DNA from 4 places in the Anaerozeibacter quisquiliarum genome. Region 1 is predicted to be linked to each of the others. Evidence: predicted binding sites of a transcription regulator. Region 1 holds the regulator's gene; each other region holds the start of a gene.
The links. Region 1 encodes LexA, which represses DNA repair genes until DNA is damaged. Its sites were predicted from a motif close to CNAACANNTGTTNG; they were not measured.

Region 1 (5,516 bases):
TGAATATGCTGTACACGCTGGTCGAAAAGGCGAGAAGGGTATAAAATGGGCATTCGGATATTGGACGCCGCCACGGTCGGGCGGATCGCGGCGGGCGAGGTGGTGGAGCGGCCCGGCAGCGCCTGCAAGGAGCTGATGGAGAACGCGCTCGACGCCGGGGCGACCTCGATCACGGTCGAGCTGCGCGGCGGCGGCATCGAGTACCTGCGCGTGACCGACAACGGACATGGGATCGCGCCCGAGGAGGTGCGGCTGGCGTTTGAAAACCACGCCACCAGCAAGCTTATGGACGCTTCCGATTTGATGGACGTGCGCACGCTGGGCTTTCGCGGCGAGGCGCTGCCGTCGATCGCGGCGGTCGCCAAGGTCGGCTGCGTGACGCGCCGCCGCGCCGCCGCCAGCGGCGCGAAGCTCCGAGTCGAGGGCGGGCGTTTTGTGTCGCTCGACGAGGCCGGCTGCCCCGAGGGCACCACGGTCACGGTGGAAGATCTGTTCTACAATGTGCCCGCGCGCCGCGCGTTTCTCAAGAAGCCGGCTTACGAAGCGGCCGCGGTTTCCGAGGCGGTGGCGGCGCTGGCGCTGGCCAATCCCGGCGTGGCGGTGCGGCTGATCGCAAACGGCAAGACCACGCTGCATTCGTTCGGCGACGGCAACCTGCGCCACGCGGCGCTGGCGGTATACGGCAAGGAAGTGGCGGCCGCGCTGACCGACGTCGATCAGATGGAGGGGGCGCTGCGCATATCGGGGCTGGTCGGCGTGGGCGACTGCGCGCGCCCCACCCGCTCCGCCCAGTACTTCTTCATCAACGCGCGCGTGGTCAAGTGTCCGCTGCTCTCGCAGGCGCTTGGGGCCGCGTGCGCCGGGCGCGTGACGATCGGCATGCACCCGATGGCCATGTTAAGCCTTCAGTTGCCGCCCCACGCGGTCGACGTCAACGTCCACCCCAACAAGCTCGAGGTGCGCTTCCGCGACGAGGCGGGCGTGCGCGCAGCCGTCGATCAGATGCTGCGCCGCGCGTTCGAGGGCGAGCGCCTGCTCGACGTCGAGGCCGCCACCCGCCGCGCGGAGCCGCTGATCCAGCCGTCGACGCTAAAGATCGAGCGCGTCGAGGTGCCCGGCGAACAGACCGAAGTCGATGCCAAGCAGGTTCGAGCCTACGCCAGACAGACCGAAGTCGAGACGTTTGGAGCGTCGCGCAACCCCGAGGGCCGGGGCGGATATTCTCCGCCCGCCCCCGCGCCGGCTGAGGCCCCGCCGCTCGCCCCGCGCGATTTGCGGCTGAACGAGGCGGCGCGCGCCTGGCCGATGACCGTGTCTCAGGTACCGTCGCGCCCGGAGCCGGTTGCCCAACAGGCGGAGCAGCTCTCCGCGGTGCCCCCGCCCGAAGAGACCGGCGCGCCCCGGTACCGGGTGATCGGCGTGGCGCTCGACACCTACCTGCTGGTGGAGGCGAAGGGCAGCCTGATCCTGATCGACCAGCACGCGGCGCACGAGCGCATCCTGTACGAGCAATACGCCCCGCGCCTCGACGGGCCGGGCGCGTCTCAGCCGCTGCTGACCCCGGCGGTGGTGCCGGCCTCGCCGCGCGAGATCGCGCTGGTGCAGGAAAACATAGATTTGCTTGCCGAGGCCGGGTTCGAGGCGGAGCCGTTCGGCGAGCGCGCGCTGGCGGTGCGCGCGGTGCCGTTCATCTTGGGCAAGGCCGACGTGCCCGCCTTCTTCCTCGAGATGGTATCGCGGCTCGACCAGCTCAAATACGCCGCGCGCGACCGGCGCAAGGGCGAGCTGATTCAGATGGCCTGCAAGCACGCGGTCAAGGGCGGCGACCGGCTGAGTACAGACGAGATCGAGGCGCTGCTTCAAGCGATGGAGGACACGCGCTCGCCCGCGACCTGCCCGCACGGCCGGCCGGTGCTGCGCGTGCTTACGCAAAACGAACTGGAGAGGATGTTCAAACGTCAGCAGTAATCTGATCGTCATCTGCGGCCCGACCGCGTCGGGCAAGAGCGCCGTCGCGGTCGAGCTGTGCAGGCTCATCGGGGGCGAGGTGGTGTCCTGCGACTCGATGCAGTTGTACCGCGGCATGGACGTGGGCACCGCGACGCCGACCGAGGCTGAAATGGGCGGTGTTGCGCATCATTTATTGAATATCCTGGACCCATCGGAGTCGTTCTCGGCGGCGGCATACCGTGCGCGCGCGATTCCGGTGATCGAGGACATTCGCGCGCGCGGACGGATACCGGTGCTGTGCGGCGGCACCGGGCTGTACGTCAACGCGCTCACCAGGCCGCTCGGCTTTGCCGAGCCGGGCGACGAAGCGCTTCGGCAGGCGCTGCAGGCGGTGGCGGACGGCCCGGGTGGTCGGCGCATCCTGCACGACCGGCTGCGCGCAATCGATCCCGACCGCGCCGCGCGGCTGCACGAAAACGACGTGCGGCGGGTGATCCGGGCGATCGAGGCGCATCAACTGACCGGGCGCACGGCGGGCGAGCGCGCGGCGCTTGACCGCGAACGCGAGGGCGACTACCGGGGGCTGCTGTTCGCGCCTGACTGGCCGCGCGCTACGCTGTACGAGCGCATCGACCGGCGCGTCATGGAAATGATGCACCTCGGGCTGCCCGCCGAGGTGGACGCGCTGATTGCGGCCGGCGTGCCCATGACGGCCACCGCGATGCAGGCGATCGGCTACAAGGAGCTGATCCGGGCGCGCGAGGGTTTCATCACGCTGGACGAGGCGGTCGGCCTGATCCAGCAAGGCACGCGCCGCTACGCCAAACGCCAGCTGACCTGGTTTTACGCCGACCCGCGCGTACAATGGGTGCCGGCTGAGGAACGCTCAGCCCAGGATATTGCCCGGGAAATAAAGGAAAGGCTTCAAGTGAATGGGCATTCAGTTGGGTGAAATCAGCCCGGCGACGCGCGACTTCGTCGCGCGCTGCGCACGGGACTGCGAACCGGTCTTTGAAAAGCTGTTCGAGGTGGAGCGGCAGAACACGCGCAAGGTGCTCGCCGCCCTCCAGCGCCGGCGCGTGTCGGCGCGCCACTTCGCGCCCACGACCGGCTACGGTTACGACGACATCGGGCGCGAGGCGCTGTGCGAGATATTTGCCGACGTGATGGGCTGTGAGGCGGCGCTGGTGCGCCCCCAAATCGCCTCGGGCACCCACGCGCTGGCGCTGTGCCTGCAGGGGGTGCTGCGACCGGGCGATGTGCTGGTGTCGGCCACCGGCGCGCCCTACGACACGATGCGCCAGGTGATCGGCACCGAGGGCACGCCCGGCCAGGGCTCGCTGCTCGAATATGGCATAGAGTACCGCCAGGTAGAGCTTGAGGACGGCCGCATCGACGTGCCCGCGGTGCTCGCGCAGATGGACGATGCCGCGCGGCTGGTGCTGATCCAGCGCTCGCGCGGCTACGACTGGCGGCGCTCGCTGTCGGTCGCCGAGATCGACGAGGCCGCGCGAGCGATCCGCGCGGCGCGCCCGAACGCATGGGTCATGGTGGACAATTGCTACGGCGAGTTCACACAAACAAGCGAGCCCGCCGCCGACCTGATCGCGGGCTCGCTGATCAAGAACCCCGGGGGAGGGCTGGCCCCGACCGGCGGGTACATCGCGGGCCGCAAGGAGGCCGTCGAGCTCGTGGGTTACCGCCTGACCAGCCCGGGCATCGGCGCGGAGGTGGGCTCCTACGTCGGTGGCTACCTGCCGTTCTACCAGGGGCTGTTCTTGGCCCCGCACGTGACGATGCAGGCGGTCAAGACGGCCGTGCTGGCCGCGCGGGTGTTCGCAAAGCTCGGTTACGAGGTACACCCGGCCTACGACGCGCCGCGCGGCGACATCATCGAGGCCATCAAGTTTGGCGAGCCCGACAGGCTGATCGCGTTCGTGCGGTCGATTCAAAAAGCCTCGCCGGTCGACAGCGAGGCCATACCCGAGCCCTGGGCCATGCCCGGTTACGAGGACGAGGTCATCATGGCCGCCGGCACCTTCGTGGCCGGCGCGTCGATCGAGCTCAGCGCCGATGCGCCGATCCGCACGCCCTACATCGGCTACCTGCAAGGCGGTTTAACGTATGCCCACGGCTACACCGCGATCGAGAGCGCGGTGGAAGCGCTAAAATAACCTGAACAACGCCGCCACGCGCCCGAGCACCGTCACTTCTTCGGCATAGATCGGCTCCATGTGGCGGTTCTCGGGCTGCAGCCGAACGCGCTTTTTCTCAAAATAGATGCGCTTGACCGTGGCCTCGTCCTCGATCATGGCCACCACGATGTCGCCGTTCTCGGCATCGGGCTGCTTGCGCACCACCACGATGTCGCCGCTCAGGATACCGGCGTCGATCATGCTCTCGCCTTCGACGCGCAGCGCGAACAGGTCGTCGCCGCGCGCGCTCATGTGCTGCGGCAGCACCAGGTAGTCCTCGATGTTCTCCTGCGCCAGGATGGGCAGCCCCGCCGTCACCTTGCCCAAGAGCGGCACCGCGCGCCCGCGCGGATTGTCGAGCACCTCCATCGCGCGCGGCTTGGTGGCGTCGCGCCGGATATAGCCCTGCCGCTCGAGCTCGTTGAGATGCCCGTGCACCGTGGCGGTCGACTTCAGCCCCACCGCCTTGCCGATTTCGCGCACCGACGGGGGATAGCCCCGCTGTTCGATCTCCTGCTTGATGAATTCCAGGATCTTGCCCTGATTTTCCAAGCCGCGCCCGCGCGTACGCATATGCATCAACCTCCCCGTATATGCAGCCAGTATAGCACAAACAAGGACGTTTGGCAAACGTCCGTTTGTCCTGTTTGGCGTGAATGGCGATAATTCACCATCAATTAACACGCAAAGGCGCACAGGGGAGAGGCCCCGCGCGGCACCGGCCCGGCGTTTGGCCCTTTACACGCAGGGGGAATTGACATCGCACGAGCCGGGCGGTATACTAATGCAGGGGCCGTCTGGGGCGTATCGCAAAGCGCCGCCCACGCCGGCCCGTGCCTTTGCCTGAATCGGGAGGATTTTTGAATGCGACGCTTGTGCGTACTGGATGAAACCATGGTGTGCAATGAATGCGGCGAATGCAGCCGCTGCGACTTGGACCCGGATAAGGTTTGCGATAACTGCATGCGCTGCATCAAGAGCGACGCCGATTACCTGGCCGTCGAAATCGATGAGATCATCGAGGGCGAGGGTACGGGGGAGTAGGAAGTGAGGCCCTTCCTCGCACCCGAATCTATTCGCAAAAGACAGCTTTTGCGAATAGATTGAGGGGATTCGCGCCTGGAAGGCGCGCAAATCCCCTCAATCTACCGCTTCGCTTCGCTCCGCTTTCGCAAAAGCTGGGCGCCCGTTTGGGGTGACGACAAGGTCGCGGGGGCTCGCGCTTCGCGCATTGCCTTGGGGTTTTTGGGGCTCGCGCTTCGCGCATTGCCTTGGGGTTTTTGGGGCTCGCGCTTCGCGCATTGCCTTGGGGTTTTTGGGGCTCGCGCTTCGCGCATTGCCTTGGGGTTTTTGGGGCTCGCGCTTCGCGCA
Region 2 (5,516 bases), on a different contig from region 1:
CTGTACAGCCACCTGCGAATCAGCATCCTCCACCCGTCAAAATACCCTCGCCGCTCGGCCGCTTCCGCGGCCACCACCGGCACCCGGCCCACGAGCCGGCCGTTCAGCAGCACGTCCACGTCGCCCACCTGCTCCCCTTCGGCGATCGGCGCGGCCAGGCGCTCGGGCAGCGCGGGGGTCAGCTCAATGTCCTGCTCCTCGCCCTTGGCGATCAGCAGCGTCAGGTTCTCGCCCAGCATCAATTCGATCGCCTGCCGGTCGCCGCCGTCGATCGGCAGCTTGCCGCGTATCCGCGCGCCCCGCTCCGCGACCGCGTACTTGCGGTAGTTGGCAAAGCCGTAGTCCATCATGGCGCCGGCGACAGCGAAGCGCTGCTTGCTGGTCTCGGCCCCCAGCACCACGGCGATCAGGCGCATCCCGCCGCGCGAGGCGGAGGCCGCCATGCAGTAGCCCGCTTCACTGGTCGAGCCGGTCTTGATGCCGTCGCAGCCGTCGTAGAGCCGCGTCAGCCGGTTGGTGTTGGTCAGCTCGGTCACCCGCGCCCCGGGGTGCTCGATCACGTCCATCCAGATCGTCGAGTAGTCGAAGAAGAGCGCGTGGCGCACGAGCTCGCGCGCCATCGCGGCCACGTCGCGGGCGGTGGTTACATTGTTCGCGGCGGGCAGCCCGGTCGCGTTGACGAAGTTGCTGCCCGTCATGCCCAGTTCCCGTGCGCGCTCGTTCATGCGCTGCACCATGGCCTGCTCGGAGCCGAACAGGAACTCGGCCAGCGCCACGGTGGCGTCGTTGGCGCTGGCCACGATCATGCTCTTGAGCAGCGCGGATACGCTCTGCTGCTCGCCGGCCTCGAGCAGCACCTGCGACCCGCCCATGCCGGCCGCGCGCGGCGATATGCTCACCATATCTGAAAGTGTCGCGCGGCCTTGCTCGATCGCCTCGCAGGCGAGCAGGATCGGCATGACCTTGGTGACGCTGGCGACGCTCACGCGCTCGTCGGCATTCTTTTCAAAGACGACCTGTCCGCTATCGGGCTCGAGCAGCAGCGCGCTCTCGCACTCGAGCGCGATCGGCGGTTCGGCCTCGAGCGCGGCGTATGCGGGGGTGCTGGTAAGCAGCAAGGCCAAGCATAAAAACGCCAGCAGCCTCTTCGGCATCATGATCCCCTCCCCGGCTTGTTTGCTTATGTCTAATCCTACCCGCGGCCCGTCCCGATTATGCCATGTTGCGCTTTGACGCCCTGAATGGTATAATGACACCATTCATAGACTGCGCCCGATCGCGCAAGGGGAGACGATATGCCAAACACCAAGCAGGCGGCGCGCTGGCGGCACGCGAGCAAGATGGCGCTGCAGATCATGATCGACGTGGTGATCGTCAACGTATCGTTCCTGGCGGCGCTGTATCTGCGCTACGAGAAGGCGGTGCCCGGTTCGGTGCTGCAGCGCTACGTCAACATCTGGCCGGTGTTGACGCTTTTCTGCATCGCCGCCTTCTGCGTGACGCGCGTGTACAGATGCCTGTGGCGCTACGCCAGCATCGGCGAGGTGCTGCGGCTGTTGCTGGGCACCATACTGGGCATTATGGCCACCTACGCGTTCGCGGTGGTGGCCACGGCGCTCGAGCGCACGGGCACGCGGCTGTCGTTCTTCCAGTACATGCTGGGGTTGGTCGGCAACAGCGTGCGCATACAGGCCAACAGCTTCCTGCACGGCAAGGTGGTCTACGGCGTGGCGTGGCTAATCATGTTCCTGCTGATCGCAGGGCAGCGGTTCAGCATCCGGCTGATAAACCAGCTGGGCGTCAAGCGGCGCGCAATCAGCCCCGAGCAGCGCCGGCGCGTGCTGGTGGTGGGCGCGGGATGGGGCGGCGCGACGGTGATCCGGGAGATGGCCGCGCGTGGCTACCGCGAGGGCATGCCGGTGGTGGTCGTAGACGACGACCCGGCCAAGGCCAGGACGCTGCTCAGCGGCGTGCCGATCGCGCCTTCTACCGAGCGCATCCCGGAATACGTCAAAAAATACCAGTGCAGCGACATCGTGATCGCGATCCCATCGGCGTCCGGCGCGCAGATGCGCCGCATCATGCAGGTGTGCGCGTCGACCGGCTGCAAGCTGCGCATGGTGACGGCGATGCAGGACGTGACGGGCGGGCCGCAAAGGGTCAGCGCCATGCGCGACGTGAACATCGCGGACCTCTTGTGCCGCGAGGAGGTCAAGCTGGACATGGCCTCGATCGAGGCGTACCTGACCGGCAAGTCGGTGCTGGTGACCGGCGGCGGCGGCTCGATCGGCTCGGAGCTGTGCCGTCAGATCGCGGCGTTCGCGCCATCGCACCTGATCGTGTTCGATATTTATGAAAACAACGCCTATGAGCTGGAGCAGGAGCTGCGCAGCCGCTTCGGGGATAAGCTCAAGCTGACGGTTTTGATCGGCTCGGTGCGCGATAAGGCGCGGCTCGACGAGGTGATGGGCGAGCATAAGCCGGACGTGGTGTTCCACGCGGCGGCGCACAAGCACGTGCCGCTGATGGAGGATAGCCCGTCGGAGGCGGTCAAGAACAACATCTTCGGCACGTGGAACGTGGCCGAGTGCGCGGCGCGGCACGGGGTAAGGCGCATGGTGCAAATCTCGACCGACAAGGCGGTCAACCCGACCAATGTGATGGGCGCGACCAAGCGCGTGACCGAGCGGATCATCCAGCACATGGCGCGCCATTCGCAGACGCGGTTCATGGCGGTCAGGTTCGGCAACGTGCTGGGCTCGAACGGCAGCGTGATCCCGCTGTTCAAGAAGCAGATCGAGATGGGGGGGCCGGTGCGGGTGACGCATCCGGAGATCACGCGGTTCTTCATGACGATTCCCGAGGCGGCGCAGCTGGTGCTGCAGGCGGGCGGCATCGGAGAGACGGGCAGCATCTTCGTGCTGGACATGGGCACGCCGGTCAGGATCGTGGATCTGGCGCGCAACCTGATTCAGCTCGCGGGGTTCACGCCGGACGAGGAGATCAAGATCGAGTTTTGCGGGCTCAGGCCGGGTGAGAAGCTGTACGAGGAACTGGCGATGAGCGAGGAAGCGGAGACGCTGCACACGACCTGCCACGATAAGATTATGGTACTGAGCGCGATGGAGATGGACGAGGCGCTGTTTTTGAAGCAGCTGAACGCGCTGGATGCCGCGATGGACGAGGGCGAGGAAGCGGTGCGCGACGCGCTGCGCGCGCTGGTGCCGTCCTTCAGGGAAGATCAGCGCAAGGCGGGGTAGAGGCTAGAGGTAAGCGGCAGGGGGAATTCCCCCTGCCGCTTTTTTCGCTCCACCCCTTGACAAACACAAACGAATGTTCTAAAATAGCGATGAGAACATATGTTTGCCTAGGGGGATTGTCCTATGGAACGCGTCATCCTGCACGCGGACGCGAACAGCTTCTACGCCTCGGTGGAACTGCTGGGCCGCCCGGAACTCAAAACGCAACCCGTCGCCGTGTGCGGCGACTCGGAGGCGCGCCACGGCATCGTGCTGGCCAAGAACCAGCCAGCGCGGGCCATGGGGGTGGCGACCGGCGAGCCGATCTGGCAGGCGCGGCGCAAGTGCCCGGGCCTGGTGGCGCTGCCGCCCCACTTCGATCAGTACATGCGCTATTCGCGGCTGCTGCGTGACATTTACGCCCAATACACCGACCGGGTAGAGCCCTACGGGCTGGACGAGGCGTGGCTGGACATCAGCGCGCCGGGGGTCACGGTGGCGGCGGGCGAGCGACTGGCCGACATGATCCGGCTTCGCTCGCGCGCGGAGCTGGGCATCACGGTGTCGGTGGGCGTGTCGTTTGGCAAGGTGATGGCGAAGCTCGCCTCCGACATGAAGAAGCCCGACGGCACCACCGTGCTTAAGCGCGACGACTTTCAAGCGAAGGCCTGGCCGCTGCCGGCGGAGGCGCTGCTGTACGTGGGCGGCAGTACGCTTGCGCAGCTTACGCAATTGAACATCCGCACGATCGGCGACCTGGCGCGCTCCGACGAGGCGGCGCTGACCTTAAAGCTCGGCAAGCACGGGGCCATGCTCAAGGCGTTTGCGCTGGGGCTGGACGCAGGAGAGGTCGCCGAGGACGGCGCGCACATACCGCCGCGCAGTGTCGGCCACAGCGTGACGCTGCCCAAAGATGTGGAGACGCCGGAGCAGGCGCGCTGCGTGCTGTACCAACTGGCCGAGGCGGTGTGCGCGCGGATGCGGGAACAACACCTGGCCGCGGGCTGCGTGAGCATCGCGCTGCGCGCGCCCGACCTCAGCTGGCGTTCCCGCCAGATGCCGCTTTTGCCCGAGAGCTGCCTGACCGGCGAGGTGGCCGCGGCGGCCATGCGGCTGTTCGAGGCCGGCGCGTCGCCGCTGCCGCTGCGGAGCATGGGCTTGACGTGTTCGCGGCTGACCCCCGCGCGGGGCGCGCTGCAACTGGACTTTCTGGGCGAGAGCGAGCGCCGCGCGCGCGCAATGCGGCTGGAGGACGCGCTCGACGCGCTCAAGGCGCGCCACGGCCACCGCGCGGTGCGCCGGGGTGTGGAGCTGTGGGACCGGCGGCTGAGCGCCGACCCGCTTAAGGAGCGAGACGAGATGATCCCGTTTCACGCGGTATGATACCAACCGGACGACGAATGTGAGCTTCAAAGATTTGTTATTGATTCGTTATTGACGCTTCCGATGCCGAGGGGATATAATTTCAAATATATGGCAGGAACGGGGGCGGTCGCGTGGGCGGAAAGTGGATGGGCGTTTTGATGGCGTTGCTGTTGGCCTTCGTTACGCCTGCGGCGCGCGCTGAAGGGCCTGCCCCCGATCCGATCCTGGTCGAATCCGTTGCGCTGTCAACCCTGGGCGAAGCCCATGTGCGGGTGGGGGAGACGCTGCAAATTCTCTCCGAAGTGTTGCCGACGGATGCCGCCGACCGCGCGCTTAACTGGTCGGTTGACGACGAGACGCTGGCGACGGTCGACGGCGCGGGCTTGGTGACCGGCGTCAAGCCCGGCAAGGTGACCGTGCGCGCGGTCGCGCGCGACGGAGGCGGGGCGGCCGGCGCGCTCGAGGTCGAGGTAAGGCCCGTATTGGTCGAGCGGATCGAGCTGTCGCTTGCCCAAAAGGCGCTGTGCTACAATGCGCGCTGGCCCATCGAGGCGCGGCTGACGCCTGAAAATGCGACCGATCCCGCGCTCGTATGGACGAGCGGCGATGAATCGATCGTCGAGATCGTGGAAGACGAGGGCGGCAACCGCTTCCTCAAGGCGGGGGACAAGGCGGGGCGGGCGGTGGTCGCGGCGACCGCGGCTGACGGCGGCGGGGCCCAGGCGCTGTGCGAGGTGGAAGTGGCCACGCCGGTCGAGGAGATCCTGATCGACATGAGGGGCGTGGAAAGCATCCTGCGCGGCGAGCAGATCGAATTCACGGCCGATGTGCTGCCTTCGGAGGCGTCGGGCGAGCTGCGCTGGGAGAGCGGCGACCCCTCGGTCGCGACGATTGAGCGGACGGACGAGGGCG
Region 3 (5,516 bases), on a different contig from region 1:
CCATCCACGTAGCGTACGGTGCGGCAAATATGCTGCGCTTCACTTATATCGCCTCCCCGTTTGCGTAGACCACGCTCTTGCGCATGATGTGGATGTTGAACGGCACGACCGACAAGGCGATCGCGCTGCCCTCGGGGTGCATGGCGGTGGAGTGCACCTTCCAGGTGAACCCGCCGGCCGTAACGATCATCTCGTAGTGCACGCCCTTGAACAGCGTGGACTTGACCACGCCCTTAAGCTGCCCCTGATCCTCGCCCACGATCATCATGTCCTCCGGGCGCACGACCACGTCCACCGGCTGCATCTGCCCAAATCCCTTGTCCACGCAGCGGAACCGTTGCCCCGCGAACTCGACCAGCTCGTCCTCGATCATCGTGCCCGGCACGATGTTGCTCTCGCCGATGAAGTCGGCCACGAAGGCGTTCTTGGGCTCGTCGTAGATGCGCTTGCTGTCGCCCACCTGCTGGATGCGCCCGTCCTTCATCACCACGATGGTGTCCGACATCGTGAGCGCTTCCTCCTGGTCGTGGGTGACGTAGATAAACGTAATGCCCAGCTGCTGCTGCATGGCCTTGAGCTCGATCTGCATCTGCTTGCGCAGCTTCAGGTCGAGCGCGCCCAGCGGCTCGTCGAGCAGCAGCACCTCCGGTTCGTTGACCAACGCCCGCGCGATCGCGATGCGCTGCTGCTGGCCGCCCGACAGCTGATCCACGGAGCGTTTCTCGTAGCCCTCCATCTTGACGAGCTTCAGCATGCGCGAAACGCGCGAGCGGATCTCGTCCTTTGGCCGCTTCTTGAGCTTGAGCCCGAACGCGATGTTGTCGAACACGTCCAGGTGGGTGAACAGCGCGTACTTCTGGAACACCGTGTTGACCCGCCGCTTGTAGGGCGGCACGCCCGCGATGTCCACGCCGCCGAACAGCAGCTGGCCCTCCGACGGGTATTCGAACCCCGCGATGATGCGCAGCATCGTGGTCTTGCCGCAGCCCGACGGGCCGAGCAGCGTAACAAACTCGCGCTTGCGGATATAAAGGTTGATATTGCTCAGCGCGTGGGTCTCGCCGTCGTACGCCTTCGAGATACCCTTGAGCTCGATCAGCCGCGTTTCCTCGACCATGGCACTTCCTCCGTACATTTAGAAAGTTGGCGGTGACGACACCCAGATGACCTTGCACGACGCCTTGCCGGTGTTGACCAGCTTGTGCGGCGCGCTGGGCTCGTAGCAGAAGCTCTCGTTCTTGCGCGCGCGCGCGCGCGTCTCGCCCACCACTACGGTCACCTGGCCGCTGAGCACGTAGCCGAATTCCTCGCCCTCGTGCGGGTCCTGCTCCTCGGTCTCGCCGCCCGGCGCCATTTCGACGAGGATCGGCTCCATCCGTCCGGTTTGAGCGCTGGGCACCAGATAGCGGATCGAGCCCTTGAGCCCCTCGCCGTCCTCCTTGACCGAGGTGTCGCCCTCGGTGAACACGATCTTGCGCGCGCGTGTGCTGGAGAAGAATTGCGAAAGGTCGGTCCCCAGCGTCTCCAGAATGTCCATCAGCGTCGCAATCGAGGGCGATGCCTGGTCGCGCTCGAGTTGCGAGATGAACCCCTTGGTCAGCTCGCAGCGGTCGGCCAGCTCCTCCTGTGTCAGCCCCAGCTTCAGCCGAAGCCGCTTGATCTTCGCGCCCAGCTCCATCACACGACCCCTCCCCGAAGTACAGCTATACTAAACCCCGAAACGGTTTATATTAAACCACAAACCGTGCGTATCTGTCAATCGGTCGGGGCCCCGGAACGCGTTAAATTTAGTGGGAGCAGACCGAAAGTTTAGTACCAACATACCTCGCCCTGCCTGCGGAATGTGGCATACGCGGGCATGAAAGGGATCCTCCTTGACGGCTTCGCGCGGCGACAGCACCGCGGGCAGCGGGCCGAACAACGCCGGGCAATCCGCACCGGCCAGCACCGCCTGAACGTCCGGCGCCGCACCCGACGGTTCCGCCCATGATCCTTCACCCCCGTGCGCAATAAGGCGATTACCCCGGCCAATTTCCCCCAATGCCGGGTGGCTGTGCGGCGTTTGACGGGCGCGCAAATTTGCCCGAACGCCACGCTAAATCTCCGAACATATGTCCGCATGCTGTTTACAATAAAAAATGTTTGGGGTATGATAAGGTGCATCACTACAATAGATCAGGAGGCCGGTTTGCCCCATGACGAACAGCATCGTGATTCGCGGCGCACGCGAACACAATTTGAAGAATATCGACCTCACACTGCCGCGCGACAAGCTGGTCGTGCTGACCGGGCTGTCGGGCTCGGGCAAGTCGTCGCTGGCGTTCGACACGATCTATGCCGAGGGACAGCGGCGGTATGTGGAATCGCTGTCGTCCTACGCGCGGCTGTTCCTCGGACAGATGGAAAAACCGGACGTGGACGTGATCGAGGGGCTGTCGCCCGCGATCTCGATCGACCAGAAGACCACCTCGCGCAACCCGCGCTCCACGGTGGGCACGGTGACCGAAATCCACGACTACCTGCGCCTGCTGTACGCGCGCGTGGGCGTTCCGCATTGCCCCGAGTGCGGGCAGGAGATCCGCCAGCAGACGGTCGATCAGGTGGTCGACCAGGTGGCCTCGCTCAGCGAGGGCACGCGCATCCAAATCCTGGCGCCCGTGGTGCGCGCGCGCAAGGGCGAGCATGTCAAGCTGTTCGAGGACATGGCAAAGCAGGGCTATGTGCGCGTGCGCGTGGACGGGGCGCTGTACGAACTCAGCGAACCGCCCGTACTCGATAAAAATAAGAAGCACACGATCGAGGTGGTGGTCGACCGGCTGGTGGTGCGCGAACAGATGGCGCGCCGGCTGACCGACTCGCTCGAAACCGCGTTCCGGCTGGCGGGCGGGCTGGCGGTGGTGAGCGTCGCGGACGGGGAGGACCACCTGTTCTCCCAGAACTACGCCTGCATCGACTGCGGCATCTCGATTGAGGAACTCGCGCCGCGCATGTTCTCGTTCAACAGCCCCTACGGCGCCTGCCCCACCTGCACGGGCCTGGGTACGCTGCTCAAGGTGGACCCCGACCTGGTGATCCCCGACCGGTCGCTGTCGCTCAGCGAGGGCGCGATCCGGGTCAGCGGCTGGAACTCGGCCGAGGAGGGCGGTTCGATGGCGCGCATGTACCTGATGGCGCTTTCCGAGCACTACCACTTCTCGCTGGACGCAAGGGTAGCGGACCTGCCCGAGCGGGCCGTGAACGCCGTGCTGTACGGCACGGGCCAGGAAAAACTCCATATCCATTACGAGCGCCAGCACGGTTCCGGCTCGTTCAGCGCGCCGTTCGAGGGCATCGTCAACAACCTCGAGCGCCGCTATCGCGAGACGCAGTCGGACGGCATCAAGGAGGAGCTCGAGGCCTACATGGCCTCCATCCCCTGCCCGGACTGCAAGGGGCAAAGGCTCAAGCGCGAGTCGCTCGCGGTCACCGTGGGCGATCTGTCGATCGCTTCACTCAGCGCGCTGTCGGTGCGCGAATGCCAGCGCTTCTTTAAAAAGCTGGAACTGTCCGATAAGGACAGGTTGATCGCCCGCCAGATCATGAAGGAGCTCAACGACCGGCTGGGGTTCCTGATGGACGTGGGGCTCGACTACCTGACGCTGTCGCGCGCGGCGGGCACGCTGTCGGGCGGCGAGGCGCAGCGCATCCGGCTGGCCACGCAAATCGGCTCGATGCTGGTGGGGGTGTTGTACATCCTGGACGAGCCTTCGATCGGGCTGCACCAGCGCGACAACCAGAAGCTGCTCGCCACGCTCAAGCACCTGCGCGACCTGGGCAACACGCTGATCGTGGTGGAGCACGACGAGGAGACGATGCGCGAGGCCGACTACATCGTGGACATCGGGCCGGGCGCGGGCTCCGCGGGCGGCTACCTGGTGGCGCAGGGCACGGCGGAAGAGCTGATGCGCATTCCCGAATCGGTGACCGGCCAGTTCCTGTCGGGCGCGCGCGTGATCCCGGTGCCCGCGGTGCGGCGCACGCCCACCGGCTGGATCACGGTCAAGGGCGCGCGCGCCAACAACCTGCGCGGCATCGACGTGCGCTTCCCGCTGGGCGTGATTACCTGCGTGACCGGCGTGTCGGGCTCGGGCAAGTCGTCGCTGGTCAACGAGATCATGTACAAGTCGCTCTCGCGCACGCTGAACCGCGCCAAGACGCGCCCGGGCGCGCACGACGCGATCGAGGGCGTGGAAAAGCTCGACAAGATCATCCAAATCGACCAATCGCCGATCGGGCGCACACCGCGCTCGAACCCGGCCACCTACACCGGCGTGTTCACGTTGATCCGCGACGTGTTTGCCGAAACGCCCGACGCCAAGGCGCGCGGCTACAAGGCCAACCGCTTCTCGTTCAACGTCAAGGGCGGGCGCTGCGAGGCCTGCTCGGGCGACGGCATCATCAAGATCGAGATGCACTTCCTGCCCGACGTGTACGTGCCCTGCGAGGTGTGCAAGGGCAAGCGCTACAACCGGGAGACGCTGGAGGCGCGCTACAAGGGCAAGTCGATCTACGAGGTGCTCGACATGACGATCGACGAGGCGCTGGAGTTTTTCGAGCCGATCCCGCGCATCGCGTCGAAGCTCGTCACCATGCGCGACGTGGGGCTCGGCTACATCAAGCTGGGCCAGCCCTCGACCACGCTGTCGGGCGGCGAGGCACAGCGCATCAAGCTGGCGACCGAACTCAGCCGGCGCGCCACGGGCCGCACGATCTACCTGCTCGACGAGCCCACGACCGGGCTGCACATGGCCGACGTCGAGCGGCTGAACGAAGTGCTCCAGCAACTGGCCGACACCGGCAACACGCTGGTAATCATCGAGCACAACCTGGACGTAATCAAGACGGCGGACTACGTGATCGACATGGGCCCCGAGGGCGGCGACAAGGGCGGCCAGGTACTGGCCGAAGGCACGCCGGAGGAGGTCGCGGAGGTAAAAGAGAGTTATACGGGGCAGTTTTTGCGGAAGGCGTTGAAGCGAAGCTGACGCGAAAGGAAGGCGGCGTCGGATGAAACCGCTGTTGACGCCGCTCGCAGAGACGGCCCAAGTGTCGGGACCGATCTCACCGACGAGGAACGCTTAATCCATCAGCGCGTCCGCCACCCTCGCCAGTGCCGACAGCTCCAGCGCCTCGCCGCGCGCGCGCGGGTCGATGCCGCACGCCTCGAGCAGCGCGACGGCCGATTCGCGGTTCAGGCCGAACGCGGCGACCAGGTTGTTGGCCAGCGTCTTGCGGCGCATCGCGAAGGCCGCCTGGATCACGCGGCGCATCTGCACATCGCTCTTCGCCGTCACCGGCTTTTCTTCATAGAGGTCGATCCGGCACAGCCGGCTGTCCACATGCGGCGGCGGCGTGAACGCGTGCGGGCCGACGGCGAACAGCGCGCGGGCTTCGCCGTGGTAGCGAATCGTCGCCGCCAACGCCGAGTAGGCCTTCTGCCCCGGCTGCGCGAGAATCCGCTCGCAGGCCTCCTGCTG
Region 4 (5,516 bases), on a different contig from region 1:
GTCCATTAGCAGCGCTCTGACCGCCGCGCTGTGCCCCGTCGTGCTCTTCTGGGAGAGGACGGAACGAACTTGCTCCTTGGTTACGGGAGCAGGCGCTTCTGTTTCTTCCTGACTGGAGAAGAGGCGTTCCAGGGTGACCGCTGCCGAGTTCAGGGCATTTGCCGCTGTCCTCAGTTCGCCGATGCAGATGTCCAGTTCGCTCATCCTGCTCACGCGTCCACGCCCCCTTCCGCAATCTCTCGAATCTCCACCGATTCCACCGACTGGCCGGGCGTGAGCACCAGAATCTCGGTCGGCTCACCGAACAACCAGCGCGCGATTTTTCTGGGCAGCGACAGCGTGCCACCCTTGAGCACCTGTTCTCGACTGCCGTCCGCGTCGGTCACGTTGATGCAGATCCGATGTTTGAGGGTCATATTGACCACCTGCCTTTCTGGAGGGCTTTCCCTCTCGTGTCCCAGTCAAAGAAAAGTGGGGCGTTGTTTACACGCCCCGGAGGTTTATCTGCAGTTTTCTTTGATGGACTCGAACAGACGACCTAGCGCGCGACTAATGGCGGGACGACCCTTGCCGAGCTCGTCAGCGATTTCAGATTGCTGTTTACCCTCAATGAAGTATAAGCGGTACAGATTCTGCTGATATTCGGGAAGGGTGGCGATGAAGTCCCGGACGCTCTCGGCGCGAGGGGAGACATCCTCCTTCCGCGTGAGTTCCCACGCGCGAAGGGCAAGCTGGTTCTTATCCTCGGCGTCATCTTCGCCGCCGTACACAGATGAGAGCGGAGCATTCCAAAGCTGCCACGAGGACGGTTCGGGTTCCCCAGGGTGTGTTTTACGCCACGCCGTCATTACGGCCTTCTCGTCAGGAGAGATATACCGATGGGCGGCTTTGAGGTTTTGGTACACCTCAGCGTCATCAAGAGCATGCAGCCGCTTGATGTCGGCCTCGGTCACGCCGTCCTTGCCGGGGTAGAGGGCCACAACGCCGCCATCGGCGTCCATATAGGAATAGGTCAAACGCTTGTCCAGAGGTGTTTTCCTGGTTTTCATGATTTGTCTCCTCTCGTCGTCGGTTTGTGTTCCGAAAGCGAGAGAAGGCAAAAATGAAGCTCCCTCTACGCTTTCTTGCGCTGAGGGAGCAAATCCGCCCATTTCAAGGTGCACCAAATACGGGCAGCCCGAAAATGAAGGAGTCTCCCTCATAGGCTGCACCTGCGCCTTCCCAAGCGCGGTGCGGGTCTTCCAGCTTGATCGGGAACTTCTGACCGGGAGCGACCCGGCAGGATCAGGCTGTACAAGGTGCAGAGATGGTCCCTGATGGAATGCCGCGCCGTAAGGTTGTAAGGCTCCTACAGCGAAAGGAACCGCTCGCCGGACTTAGCCGACAAAAAATAGCCGGATGAAGGGGAACGGGTGCAAAACACCCATCCCGCAATCATCCGGCTATTTGGTCACTCGCTACAGAATCTCCATTGGCCTGCTTATCAGGCAATGCGCTGCCGCTCATGGGCGGCCAGGACTATTTCACCTGCTGTACGGAGCCGTTGCTCGGTATGTTGCCAATCAATCGTGGCCGCTCTTTCGCGACCATCGCCGCTGTTCATGCCCCGCGGGCGCCAGCCTGAGAATCTTGCCTCTTTCAGAGGCGTGAGGCGGCTTATACAGAACGGAATCCGAGACGAGAGGGATGGAAACCAAGATTCCGCACTGCGGGCATTTCATCTTGATCGTTACCGGTGGTTCGGGGAGTGCGGTCGTGTCGAAAGCCCGCTTTCTGCAGGAGGAGCAGGCTATTGCCAGCATGTTCGGATCGCGCATTGGGCATACCTTCCTTTTCCTGATTACATATACATGAGGCCCGGCATCGTGACGGTCTCGCACTTGTCCTGCGCCATCCTGAGATCACCCAGGAGGGACGCGGGGCAGATCGCCCGGTAGCCGAACCGGCGCCGGATCTCATCAATAGTGTCGTCCAGCGCCTTGCGCCTTTCGCGCTTTACCACGTCGTCGAACATGTCCAGTTGCACGGGGCGCTTCTCCGGCACCAGGTTGATTCCGCGCACGGTAAGCGCCCGCACCGGCTTCAACCAGTTGTATCGAGCCCGGAACAGCGCGAACGCGGCCTGCGCCATCTCGAGCGGGCTCTGCGTAGGGAAGCTCAGCGGCAGTTGAAACTGTTGCCAGCCGAAGTCCTTGTCCTTGACCGTCAGCTGTACGCCCCGCGCCGCCAGCTCGCTCTCCCGCAGCCGGTGCCCAACGTCCTGTGCCAGTTCGTACAGCACAAGCCAGACGGCGTACTCGTTGTCAAGGTCAACCACGCAGGTGGTGCCGTGTCCCACGGACTTGATCGGCGCTTCGTAATCGGATGGGCTGACCTTGGCGTTGTCCAGCCCGTTGGCGAACGCCCACAGCATGACGCCGTTCTTGCCAAATCTGGCGCGCAGGTTTTCGGGACCCATATGGGCCAGTTCCCCGATGGTTCGGACGTTCGTCTGCGCCAACTTTTTAGTGGTGGCCGGCCCGACGTAGAGCAGTTCCGACACCGGCAACGGCCAGACTTTCTCCCGCCAGTTGTCCTCATGCAGCACGGTGATCGCATCCGGCTTCTTCATATCGCTCCCCAATTTGGCAAAGATTTTGCTGAAAGACACACCGATGGAGACTGACAGCCCGAGCTCGTCCTTCACGGTCTGCCGGATTTCCTCCGCCACTTCGAGGCCGCCCTTCCGGACGCTGCCGCACCCGCGAACCGAGATCCACGCCTCGTCCATGCCGAACGGCTCGATGTCGTCCGCGTACCGAGCATATATCGCGCGCACCAGCCTCGAGTATTTCAGGTACTGATCGTACTGGGGTGGGACGCAGATCAGGCCGGGGCATGCCTGGCGCGCCTCCCAGTTCGCCTGCCCTGTCTTGACGCCCTTCGCCTTCGCGGGGTAGGATTTCGCAAGCACGATCCCGTGTCGGTTTTCCGTCGAACCGCAGACCGCGACCGCCTTTCCCTTAAGTGATGGGTCCAGCATCATCTCGACTGCTGCGTAAAAACAGTTGAGGTCTGAATGAAGCACAACCTGGCTCATTTCTTTCTCCACTCCCTTCTCGTCCGGCCCGGACAAGTGCCATTTCGCCACCGGCCGGATACGGTGAAACGGAGTATAGCACACGGTTGATGTCTAAGCAAATCGACCGTAGAGAACAAGCGTTCTTTTCGGCGCAATTTAACATTCGCCTATTTCTGGGAATCGAACACGATGTGAAATTTGATCCGGAGTTTCTGGGGCGCTTTACAGTACATCGATGGTGTGCTATAATGCGGCCGAATAGAAAAGTGTAGTAGGGGGGCTAAATCATGGCACCGACAACTCCTAAGCCCTCGCAGGGGAACATCACGCATCTCGCGGAAGCGAAAGCGAAGAAGTTGTATCAGTTTAACAAGGAGCAGTACGGCGATAGAATTCGGGCGCTGCGCATTAAGTGCGGGCTGAGTCAGCCGCAGCTTGCGGCGAAGGTTGGCGTGAAGAAGAACGCTGTCTGCAATTGGGAAGCTGGGCGCGGTCGGCCTGACATGAACCTGCTCCCTCCACTGAGCGAAGCCCTGGGGGTCTCAATCTCCACGCTGTTTGGCTCGCCAGCCAGGCTTGGGGAGCTTTCTTTCGACGAACAACGCCATCTGACCAATTACCGTTCTCTGACCAGGTACGACAGGACCTTGGTGGATTGCATGATTGACACCATGATCGAGAACAATGACGCGGCGTTCAAGGCGAACTGTGAACGCGACTTTGAGCGGCTGCGCCGCTCCGACTTGCTGGCTTCGGCCGGTACCGGCTTTTATCTGAGCGATGAAAGCAAGGCGGAGTATGTGTTCGCACGCGTGAGCCGTAACGTCTGCCGCGCCGACGAGATCATTTCTGTCACCGGCGACAGTATGGAGCCAACTTATCATGATGGGGACGATCTGTTGGTTGAGCACGCGGATCGCATTGAGCCTGGCGAAATCGGGATCTTTGTGGCAGCTGGCGAGGGCTTCGTCAAAGAGTATCAGAAAGATGGACTTCACTCCCACAATCCCGCATACCCGGTCATGAAGTTCTCGGCAGACGACAATGTCCGGTGTACCGGCAGGGTGCTGGGAGTCCTGGAAAAAGATCAGTATGCCACCGGCCTTGAGCAGGAAGTGCTGGAAGATATCTATAGGGAAAAGCGGAAGAAGAGCAAGCACGGCGAAGCCTAACGTCCTAATGTGAATTGTATAGGCGGTCGGTTTATTTGCTATCCCCTTTATGAATTAACCGCAAGGGGGAAAGGAATTCAGTCAAGTTGGGTCGAGAAAAACGAATCACGCCCATGGATCGGTGGAGATGAGGTGATCTGGTGCAGCACAAGGAGATAAAGGAACGCATCCTGGAATACATCGTGGGCTTTGTGGATGCCAATGGGTTCTCGCCAACCTACCGTGAGATCGCGAGCGCGGTTGGTTTGAGGTCACCCTCCAGCGTCAGTCGCCATATCGAGCAGTTGAAGGCTGAAGGGAGGATCACGTTGCGCGATCAGAAGTCGCGGACGTTGGCGCCGCTTCGCCGCTTGGAGCTTGTTAACGCCAGTGCGGAGCGCCAAAGCAGGGTACAGTTGGAAGTCGCTGACGGCGGGGTGATTTGCTTTGACTGCAACCTCGAAAAAACTGGCACGGACGGCGTTTCCGTTACATTCTGCGGAGTACTCGATGCCAGCCAGTTAAAAGGCACGGTGAGCCGAGTTGTAAGCTGCAGACTGGAGACGAACAAGCAGGAAGAGGGATAACTATGCCGGATCGGAATCCAACGAAAGTGTATGTTCAGGTAAGCGCCGACTTTGGGGCGGACGGGCGTATGCTTCCGCGCAGCCTTGTTTGGGAGGATGGTACGCGATATAACATCGATCAAGTGTTGGCGTGTAAACCCGCCGCCGCCATGCGCGCCGGTGGACAAGGCGAGCGTTTCACAATCCGGGTGGACGGACATGAGAAGTATCTTTTTTTTGAGCGCAGCACGGAATTGAGCGGTCCGAATATCGGTAAATGGTTCGTGGAACGCAAAGTTGGTTGATCGGGAGGGATGAAAGTGACGAATCTTGTGAAACGGAAATCTTCACTCAAGCGCTGCGCTTTCACGGGCTATCGCCCCGCCAAGATGCCCTTTGGTTATGACGAGGCCGATCCGCGCTGTGTCGAGTTCAAGGCCCGGTTGAAGAACATGATCGAGACACTGATCGGAGAAGGCTACGCACATTTCGTCAGCGGGGGCGCATTGGGAATGGACCTGTTCGCGGCCGAAGCCGTGCTGGAGCTACAGGAGAAGTATCCTTGGATCATCCTGGAGATGGTCAGCCCGTTTGACGCACAGGCGGCTCGTTGGAATGACGAGTACCGGATGCGGCATGATCGGCTGTTTGCGGCGGCGGACATCGTAACCGCCACCGGGCACGAGTACACCAAATCATGCATGTTCCGGAGAAATCGATACATGGTTGCTAATGCCG

Region 2: the regulator LexA is predicted to act here: its motif matches at 3,353-3,366, upstream of ACH6CV_RS08915 (Y-family DNA polymerase).
Region 3: the regulator LexA is predicted to act here: its motif matches at 2,105-2,118, upstream of uvrA (excinuclease ABC subunit UvrA).
Region 4: the regulator LexA is predicted to act here: its motif matches at 3,192-3,205, upstream of ACH6CV_RS10115 (DNA polymerase Y family protein).

What each region holds. Positions count from the first base shown of each region.
Region 1 covers NZ_JBISDI010000015.1:21,410-26,925, reverse strand. The annotation lists gene mutS (DNA mismatch repair protein MutS) at 1-44, shown strand, start outside; gene mutL (DNA mismatch repair endonuclease MutL) at 46-1,968, shown strand; gene miaA (tRNA (adenosine(37)-N6)-dimethylallyltransferase MiaA) at 1,970-2,902, shown strand; gene ACH6CV_RS08420 (methionine gamma-lyase family protein) at 2,883-4,124, shown strand; gene lexA (transcriptional repressor LexA) at 4,116-4,718, opposite strand; gene ACH6CV_RS08410 (hypothetical protein) at 5,010-5,189, shown strand.
Region 2 covers NZ_JBISDI010000016.1:53,593-59,108, forward strand. The annotation lists gene ACH6CV_RS08905 (D-alanyl-D-alanine carboxypeptidase family protein) at 1-1,157, opposite strand, end outside; gene ACH6CV_RS08910 (polysaccharide biosynthesis protein) at 1,296-3,260, shown strand; gene ACH6CV_RS08915 (Y-family DNA polymerase) at 3,384-4,622, shown strand; gene ACH6CV_RS08920 (Ig-like domain-containing protein) at 4,736-5,516, shown strand, end outside.
Region 3 covers NZ_JBISDI010000044.1:22,702-28,217, reverse strand. The annotation lists gene ACH6CV_RS15715 (ABC transporter permease) at 1-43, opposite strand, end outside; gene ACH6CV_RS15710 (ABC transporter ATP-binding protein) at 44-1,117, opposite strand; gene ACH6CV_RS15705 (cupin domain-containing protein) at 1,136-1,678, opposite strand; gene uvrA (excinuclease ABC subunit UvrA) at 2,196-5,024, shown strand; gene rsmA (16S rRNA (adenine(1518)-N(6)/adenine(1519)-N(6))-dimethyltransferase RsmA) at 5,118-5,516, opposite strand, start outside.
Region 4 covers NZ_JBISDI010000020.1:11,612-17,127, reverse strand. The annotation lists gene ACH6CV_RS10135 (DNA ligase) at 1-204, opposite strand, end outside; gene ACH6CV_RS10130 (hypothetical protein) at 210-416, opposite strand; gene ACH6CV_RS10125 (sigma factor-like helix-turn-helix DNA-binding protein) at 501-1,049, opposite strand; gene ACH6CV_RS10120 (hypothetical protein) at 1,687-1,854, shown strand; gene ACH6CV_RS10115 (DNA polymerase Y family protein) at 1,841-3,079, opposite strand; gene ACH6CV_RS10110 (XRE family transcriptional regulator) at 3,349-4,233, shown strand; gene ACH6CV_RS10105 (LexA family protein) at 4,374-4,799, shown strand; gene ACH6CV_RS10100 (hypothetical protein) at 4,802-5,083, shown strand; gene ACH6CV_RS10095 (SLOG family protein) at 5,093-5,516, shown strand, end outside.